Regions from separate parts of the Mesorhizobium sp. M1169 genome, predicted to be linked through region 2. Evidence: predicted binding sites of a transcription regulator. Region 2 holds the regulator's gene; each other region holds the start of a gene.
The links. Region 2 encodes PhoB, which activates phosphate uptake and scavenging genes when phosphate is short. Its sites were predicted from a motif close to TGTCATNNANCTGTCAT; they were not measured.
Positions count from the first base shown of each region.

Region 1: the regulator PhoB is predicted to act here: its motif matches at 897-913, upstream of olsB (l-ornithine N(alpha)-acyltransferase).
Region 3: the regulator PhoB is predicted to act here: its motif matches at 1,156-1,172, upstream of NKH41_RS11320 (RNA degradosome polyphosphate kinase).
Region 4: the regulator PhoB is predicted to act here: its motif matches at 803-819, upstream of NKH41_RS06670 (YdcH family protein).

Region 1 is NZ_JAMYME010000021.1:20,673-22,872, reverse strand. Features, by position in the region: gene olsB (l-ornithine N(alpha)-acyltransferase) at 1-833, opposite strand, end outside; gene NKH41_RS20190 (PAS domain-containing hybrid sensor histidine kinase/response regulator) at 983-2,200, opposite strand, start outside.
Region 2 is NZ_JAMYME010000033.1:38,205-40,404, forward strand. Features, by position in the region: gene NKH41_RS25495 (ROK family protein) at 1-884, shown strand, start outside; gene phoB (phosphate regulon transcriptional regulator PhoB) at 894-1,583, opposite strand; gene phoU (phosphate signaling complex protein PhoU) at 1,600-2,200, opposite strand, start outside.
Region 3 is NZ_JAMYME010000008.1:151,006-153,205, forward strand. Features, by position in the region: gene NKH41_RS11310 (FAD-dependent monooxygenase) at 1-830, opposite strand, end outside; gene NKH41_RS11315 (zinc-finger domain-containing protein) at 850-1,095, opposite strand; gene NKH41_RS11320 (RNA degradosome polyphosphate kinase) at 1,245-2,200, shown strand, end outside.
Region 4 is NZ_JAMYME010000004.1:299,731-301,930, forward strand. Features, by position in the region: gene NKH41_RS06660 (IclR family transcriptional regulator) at 1-396, shown strand, start outside; gene NKH41_RS06665 (YdcH family protein) at 447-650, opposite strand; gene NKH41_RS06670 (YdcH family protein) at 890-1,069, shown strand; gene ispG (flavodoxin-dependent (E)-4-hydroxy-3-methylbut-2-enyl-diphosphate synthase) at 1,272-2,200, shown strand, end outside.

The sequences.
Region 1 (2,200 bases), on a different contig from region 2:
TAGCGGGCACCGATCTCCTTGACCGGCATCACCACGAACACGTCGACCGTCGAGAATTCACGATCGATGACGCAACCGTCGCCGATGCGTGCGCCGACGCGCAGATAGCCCTTGACCAGCGGCGGCATCGCGGCGATCGCCGCCTTGGTGTTGACGGCCTCGATCGGCATCAGATCCATGGAACAATAGCGCCCGGCGACGGCGCGCACGTCCCAGGATGAATTCGTCCGGCAGTGGTGGGCAAGATAGGTCAGCGCCTCGGCATGTGCCGCAGGCACGGTGCCGTGGAACGACGCGCAGCCGGTCATCACGCCGATGCCGTAATGGTTGATGTAGGCCCAGATGCCTTGCCACAGCGCCTCGATGGTGCGCTTCGAGCGGTATTCCGGCAGAACGCAGGAGCGGCCGAGCTCGAGGAAGCGCTGGCCGGGATGCCGCGCGATGAGCTTGGTCAGCTCGAATTCACCTTCGGAATAGAAGCCGCCGGCGGCCGCGGCAATCTCCTGCCGCAGCAGGCGGTAGGTGCCGACGATGCGGCGATGCTCGGGGCCGGAAAGCGAAGTATCGAAGACCAGCAGATGATCGCAGAGGGGATCGAAGCGATCGGCATCGCGGCGGTCCTGCATCTGGAACAGGTCCTTCCTGGCACCAAGCTCGTCGTAGAACACCCGGTAGCGCACTTCCTGCGCGGCAGCGATCTCGGCCTCGTTGCGGGCGAGCCGCACTTCGAGATTGCCGATGCGGCCGAGCGATGCGCCTTCTATGACGGCATCGGCGTTCCGGCCGACGAGCAAAGGCCCGCTGGCGTTCGGCCGAGCATCACATTCCGGCATGACTGTATGCACGAGTGATTCTCCTTCGAGCCATCCCTCTTGGCACGGGGATACGGTGTAGGTGCAACAGGATTGTGACAGTACCGTGATACGGCTCTGCGGGCAATACTTCGTCGGCTGGGCAATCTATCAACCGTCTATGTTGTGCCTCAGGCGGCCGCTTGCCCTTCGACCGCATGAACCAGGGCATCGGGGTCGAGCGGCTTGGTGACGAAGCCGCTGGCACCGTGAGCGAGCACGGCGTGGCGGGTCTTTTCCTGGCTGTCGGCCGACAGCACCATGATCGGCACTGGCGGCACCGCGGTCTCCTCCTCATGGCGGCGGATGGCGGCGATGGCGTCCAGGCCGTCCATGACAGGCATATGCAAGTCCATCAGCACCACGTCGTAACGGTGCTTGTGGCCGGTGCTGATGACCGCCTCGACGGCGGCCTTGCCGTTGCCGACCACTTTCACGCGATGCCCGGCCTTCAGCAGCGTGGCGCGGGCCAGCATGGCGTTGATGTCGTTGTCCTCGGCGATCAGCACCGACAGGCCCTGCTGGCGGGCGCCAATGGCGTGCCCCGCCTGCGCGCCGCGCCTTTGCAGTTGCGGCTCGGCGATGACCGGCGCGTGGCTGGTCAAAAGCACGCGCAGCAATGTCTCGCCGCGCACCGGCCTCGCAAGGAAGGTGGCGTAACCATTGGCACGGAACTCGCCAAGCATGCCACGGTCGGTCGGTGCAATCAGCGTCACTGCCTCGCAATCGGCAAATCCGCTCTGGCGCAGGCGCCTGAGCAGCCTGCCGTCGCTTTGCTCCATGGCAGCATCGATCAGCAGCACGTCGCAGCTCTCGGCGAAAGGGGTGGCCTGGGCGGCGGCGGTGGCCAGATCGACCGTGCCGCCATTGGCGCGAATGGTGCGGGCGAGGGCTTCGGCCTCGACCAGGTTCTTCGACACGATCACGGCATGCCGGCCCGACAGCGCGTCCTGGCGGATCTGCGGCGCCTCGACGGCGGAAATAGCGGGAATCTCGAAGACGAATTCGGACCCCTGGCCAAGCCGGCTTGACACAGAGATAGTGCCGCCCATGGCGGTCACCAGGCGCTTGGAAATGGCGAGACCGAGGCCGGCACCGCCATGCGCACGGGTCGAGGTGCCGTCAGCCTGTTCGAAGTCCTCGAATATGCGCTCCATGTCCTCCTCGCGCAGACCGGGGCCGGTGTCGGTGATGGTGAAGCGGATGCGGTCGGTGGTTTCGGTGCGGACGCGGGCGATGCTTGCCAGGACGCCGCCGCTGTCGGTGAACTTGACGGCGTTGCCGATGAGATTGAGCAGCACCTGCCTGACCCTGCCGGGGTCGGCGGTGATCAGCTGCGGCACGTCGGG
Region 2 (2,200 bases):
CGCGCGACGAGCTGATCCGTGAATGCATGGCCATCGTCCGGCGCCGGCTGCAGGATCCAGATCTTGACGTCCGCAGTGTCGCCCGCATCGCCCTGGCGATTCAGGGCATTACCGACTCCCCTGCACGCGCCATGCTGTGGTCGCCGATCACGCCGCAGACCGACATCGCCTTTGCCGACATGCTGGAGGACGAATTCGGCATCCCGGCAACGGTGGAGAACGACTGCAACATGATGGCGGTGGCTTTGCGCTGGCGCAATCCGGATCGCTATCGCGATGACTTCATCGCCATCCTGCTTTCGCATGGCATCGGCATGGGGCTGGTGCTGAAGGGCGAACTGTTCACCGGGACGCATTCCTCGGGCGGCGAATTTGGCCACATGATCCATCGTCCGGGCGGCGCGCTCTGCCGTTGCGGGCGGCGCGGCTGCATCGAGGCGTATGCCGGCAACTACGCCATCTGGCGCAACGCCAGGCAGATGAGCGAAGACAGCGAACCGGTCGCCGACGTCAGCGACGCCGACATGCGCGCACTGGCGGCCCGGGCGCGCGAGAAAGATGGGCCGGAACGCGAGGCCTACCGCAAGGCCGGCGAAGCGCTGGGTTTCGGTCTCGGCTCGCTGTTCGCGCTGATCGATCCGGCACCGGTCGCGATGGTCGGCGCCAGTGCCGCCGCCTTCGATCTGATCGAGCCGGCCTTGCGGAAGGCAATCGCCCAGACCGCCGGCGGCCAGCATTCAGGCTCGATCTCCTTCGATACAGAGCCGAACGAATTGCCTCTGATCCGCGAAGGCTGCGCGATGCGGGCGTTAAGCTTCGTCGACCAGGAGATTTTCGCGCCGGGCGCGCAAATGAGGCCCAGCGTCAGAAAGAACGTAGCCTGACCAGGCGGGTCAATCTTCCCTGATCGCATAGCCGGCGCCGCGGATGGTGCGGATGACATCCGGCATCCGGCCGTTGTTGACGGCTTTGCGCAGCCGCCCGACATGCACGTCGACGGTGCGTTCGTCGATGTAGATTGTCTCCCCCCAGACATTATCGAGTAACTGGCTGCGCGAGAAGACACGGCCCGGATGCCGCATCATGAACTCGAGCAGCCGGAATTCGGTCGGCCCGAGCCTGATTTCGCTCTTCTTGCGATAGACCCTGTGCGATTCGCGATCGAGCACGATGTCGCCGACCTTCAGCACGCTGGACAGCACTTCCGGCTTGGCGCGCCGCAGCAGCGCCTTGACCCTGGCCATGAATTCCGGTGTCGAAAACGGCTTGACCAGATAGTCGTCGGCGCCGGTCGAAAGACCGCGCACCCGGTCGCTCTCCTCGCCGCGCGCGGTCAGCATGATGATCGGCAGCCGCTCGGTTTCGGGGCGCACCCGCAACCGACGACAGAGCTCGATGCCGGAAACCGCTGGTATCATCCAGTCGAGCACCAAAAGGTCGGGCACATTCTCCTGCAAACGGATCTCGGCTTCGTCGCCGCGTGTCACCACCTCGACCTGGTAGCCTTCGGATTCGAGATTGTAGCGGAGCAGCACACCCAACGGCTCCTCGTCCTCCACCACCATTATGCGTGGTGCGATCATCGGCTGGGCACCCCCATCATGTCACCGGTGCGGACATTGTCGTTTCGTCCTGCTTCGGACGATTGACCGGCAATTGCTCGCCGGTCAGCACATAATACGCATTTTCGGCGATGTTGGTGACATGGTCGCCGATCCGCTCCAGATTCTTGGCGCAGAACAGCAGGTGCGTGCAAGCGGTGATGTTGCGCGGATCTTCCATCATGTAGGTCAACAGCTCGCGGAACACGGACGTGTATTTGACGTCGATGCGCTCGTCGGCGGCACGCAGCTTGGCCAACGCGGCCGCATCGCCTGCAGCATATTCCTCGATGACACCCTGCACCTGGATGAGAACCAGCTGCGCCATCGCGTCGATGGAATGCGACAGGTCCCGCGGCGTGGCGCTGAGGCCGACCGCACTCACGCGCTTGGCGATATTCTTGGCAAGGTCGCCGATGCGTTCGAGGTCGCCCGCCATGCGGATCGCTCCGACCACATGGCGAAGATCGTGGGCCATCGGCTGGCGTTTGGCGATCAGGGTGATGGCGCGGTCGTCCAGTTCGCGTTGACGCGCATCCATGATGGCGTCGTCGGAAACGACGCGTTGCGCCAGCACGTTGTCGGAATTCAACAGCGCC
Region 3 (2,200 bases), on a different contig from region 2:
GCCAGGCGAACCAGCGCCGGCGCGGCACCGCGCATGGCGCTGGCGAGGCTGGCGGGGTCGGCATACCCCGACCAGCCTTCGGCGATGCGCTCGCCCTTGGTGAAGGCAGCGAGGTTGAAGGCAGTGCCACGGCTGACCGGATAGGCGACCATATGGAAGCCTGGATGGAGGAATGCGGTAACGCAATCGGGCGCACCGATCGCCCTGAAGGCTTGTCCGGCAAGGCTGTCCGCGGCCACCGTGGCGCGCCAGGCAAGCTCGCCCGAAAACCGGCTTCTCCGGAAATCGGCTGCGTTGCGGGCAAGCGTTTCTCGCACCGACGACCAGACGCCATCGGCGCCGATCAAAAGACAGCCAGCCTCGACCGTGTCGCCATCAGCCGATGCAGTGACGGTAACACCTTTCGATCCGGCTGCGATGTCGGTCACCCGCGCGCCGGCGATCAGATCGATACCGGGCTGCTCCGAAACTCGCTGCATCAGCGCTGACTGCAGATCCGCGCGGTGGGCAACGAGATAGGGCGCTCCCCAGCGCGTGTCGGCCGCCTGGCCAAGCGGTACGCGCGCCAGCTTGCGCAGCGTGGCGGCATCCTTGAGCACGACCGCCTCCGGGCGCACCGACGTCGGCAGCAGCCGATCGAGTACGCCGAGCTGCCGTAGGATGCGCGTCGCGTTGGGCGAAAGCTGGATACCGGCGCCGGCAGCCTCGAGGTGCTGCGCCTGTTCGAACAGTTTTACGCGATAGCCGCGCTCGGCGAAGGCCAGTGCCGCGGTCAGCCCGGCGACGCCCGCCCCGGCGATGACCACCTGCCGGGACTGCGTTTCCTGCATCAGGCTTGTCGCGGAAGAATCAGGCGGCCTGGTCGATATAGAGGCAGCCCGGCGGCTGCGTTTCCAATGCCTTCAGTTTCGGCGAATAGCGATAGAGCGTCGAGCAATAGGGGCAGACCTTTTCATTGTCGTCGCCCATGTCGAGAAATACATGCGGATGGTCGAAAGGCGGATTGGCGCCGGTGCACATGAATTCCTTGACGCCGATGTCGATTGCCGGATAGCCCGCATCGTTCTGGAAATGGGGAATGGAACCGCCTGCCATCGTCGTCTCCTGATCTTGTCGATTGCATCTGGATCATAACCCGTCTCTTTGCAAGATCGATGAAATGAAACTGTCGCAAAAGCCTGTCAGAGGATAAGTTAAGCCGGTTAAGGCTATGGTCGTCGAACGGTGTGGGAAGAGCGGAAACCATGAACGAACTGAAGCCGGTGCAGAACGAATTCATCACCGTCGAGGCGGCGAGCCGCGAAGGCGGCAATCCCGACCGCTTCGTCAACCGCGAGTTTTCCTGGCTGCAATTCAACCGGCGCGTGCTCGAAGAGTCGCTGAACGCCAACCATCCGCTGCTCGAGCGTGTTCGCTTCCTGTCGATATCGGCCGCCAACCTCGACGAGTTCTTCATGGTCCGCGTCGCCGGTCTTGCCGGCCAGGTGCGCGAAGGCATCGTGCTGAAGAGCCCGGATGGGCGCACTCCCGAGCAGCAGCTCGAACAATTGCTGCGCGAGGTCGAGCGCCTGCAGGAGGACCAGCAGAACAGCCTTTCGGCGCTGATGCTGCTGCTCGACAAACAAGGCATCGAAAGCATCACCCGCGATGCGCTGACCAAGGACGAGAAGACCTGGCTCGAGGACCATTTCCAGGAGCAGGTATTTCCGGTCCTGACGCCGCTGTCGATCGACCCGGCGCATCCGTTTCCGTTCATTCCCAATCTCGGTTTCTCGATGGCGCTGCAATTGCGCCATCGCAAGAACGGCGAGGAAATGAGCGCGCTTCTGCGCCTGCCGGTGGCGCTGAGGCGCTTCATCCGTTTGCCGGATCGCAAGCATCATGTCCGCTTCATTCCACTCGAAGAGGCGGTCAGTCTCTATATCGGCAAGCTGTTCCCCGGCTATGAGGTCAAGGGCTCCGGCACGTTCCGCATCATCCGCGACAGCGATATCGAGGTCGAGGAAGAATCAGAGGATCTGGTGCGGCTGTTCGAGACGGCGCTGAAGCGCCGACGCCGCGGCTCGGTCATCCGCATCGAGTTCGACAAGCTGATGCCGGCCGAATTGCGCGATTTCGTCGCCGGCGAGCTCGGCGTCTCGGCAAGCCGCATCAGCGTGCTCACCGGTCCGCTGGCGCTCAGCCAGATCTCGGAGATCGT
Region 4 (2,200 bases), on a different contig from region 2:
AGCCCGGGGACGAGGCCATTCCGGATCAGCTCGGCGACCGGTCTGCAAATACCGCTCCCCTGGACAGCTTCCGGGCGACTGCTCCTCGCCGGCTTCGACAGGGCAGCGATTGAGGATATGGTCTCCGAGGACGATCTCGTGCTGCCGGACGGCCGCAGATTGCAACTCGACGATTTCATAGACGACATCGCCGTCGCCAAATCGGCCGGCTACTGCGTCACCTCCGGCCTTGTCGATGCCTACACGAAATGCCTGGCCGCGCCGGTCTTTTCAGCGCCGGGCAGGGTCGAGGCGACGATGTGCCTGGTGATTCCGATCGATACCTCGACCGAAAAGACCGACAACCTGATAGCGTTGTTGCGCGAGCGCGCCGCACGGCTTTCGATCGCGGCATAACCGCTTTTCCAGCAGGCCCCGCCGGCGTTCGTTCAAACAATGGCGTTCGTTCAAGCAATAATGTCTGGAATGATCTTGTCTTCCAGCGCCATCAGCCTGTCCTTCAGGAAAAGCTTCTTTTTCTTCATGCGCTGGATCTGCAGCGGGTCGCAATTCATGGCGATCATCGCATTGATGGCGGCGTCGAAATCGGCGTGTTCCTGCTTCAGCCGGGAATATTCGAGGCGGATATCTGCCTGTTCCTGATCGGACATTTTTACCGTCTGCACGTCTGCGGCGCCCAAACTATGGGCCTGATTGGGCGGGACCGGGGCTTCTTGCACCGGCGCGCAGCCCATATCACATTTCATATTGGCGTGGAATGCTACCACGCAGCATTCGACATCGGTGCGCGATGGTGGCACACTGTCATTATGCCGTCATAGAAGCGAGCCTGCGGTGGACGTGCCATGACGGCTGCAATCCGAGGAAACCATGAAAGGGAGAACCAATCATGTCTCTTGCATCCCATCTTGATGAGCTGCAGCGGAAACACGGCGACATCGAACGCGAAATCGATGATGCGATGACCCATCCATCGGTAGACGACCTCGAAATCGTGAATCTCAAGCGGCGCAAGCTGGCGCTCAAGGACGAGATTGAAAAACTGAAGGCGAAACCGACGACCCACTGAAACCCTTCCAGGACTAGAAGCGCCACCCGGCGCGCGATCTTTCCGGTGGCATGTCTCTATGCTGCCGGAAACGCCCATGGATTTGCGGTAAGCTGCCATCTTGTTGTTTCCGATTTGCTGGGCCTGCGCGCCAGTCGCCATTGACAAGCCATCTTTGCTCCTCCACCTCATGCCCGGACCTTCAAGATTAAAGGCAGCCGGCATGACCGGATATTTTTCCTCACCCTTCCCACGCCGCAGGTCGGTCGGTGTCGATGTCGGCGGCGTGATGGTCGGCGGCGGCGCGCCGGTCGTCGTCCAGTCGATGACCAACACCGACACGGCCGATGTCGACCAGACGGTCGCGCAGGTGGCGGCGCTGCATCGTGCCGGCTCCGAGATCGTGCGCATAACCGTCGATCGCGACGAAAGCGCTGCGGCCGTACCGGCCATCCGCGAGCGGCTGGAACGGCTCGGCATCGACGTGCCGCTGGTCGGCGATTTCCACTATATCGGCCACAAGCTCCTGGCCGACCACCCGGCCTGTGCCGAGGCACTGGCCAAATACCGTATCAATCCCGGCAATGTCGGGTTCAAGGACAAGAAAGACCGGCAGTTCGCGGCGATCGTCGAGATGGCGATCAAATACGACAAACCGGTGCGCATCGGCGTCAATTGGGGTTCGCTTGACCAGGAGCTGCTGACCCGGCTGATGGACGACAACCAGGCCCAGGGCTTTCCGCTGACGGCGCAGGAAGTGACGCGCGAGGCAATCGTGCAATCGGCGATCCTGTCGGCCGGAATGGCCGAAGAGATCGGCCTTGCGCGCGAGAAAATCATCCTGTCGGCCAAGGTCAGCGGCGTGCAGGATCTGATCGCCGTCTACACCGAGCTTGCCACCCGTTCCGACCACGCGCTGCACCTCGGCCTGACGGAGGCCGGCATGGGCTCGAAAGGCATCGTCGCCTCGTCCGCGGCCATGGGCATCCTGCTCCAGCAAGGCATTGGCGACACCATCCGCATCTCGCTGACGCCGGAGCCGAACGGCGACCGCACACGCGAAGTGCAGGTGTCGCAAGAACTGCTGCAAACCATGGGCTTCCGGCAGTTCGTGCCGATCGTCGCTGCCTGCCCGGGCTGCGGCCGCACGAC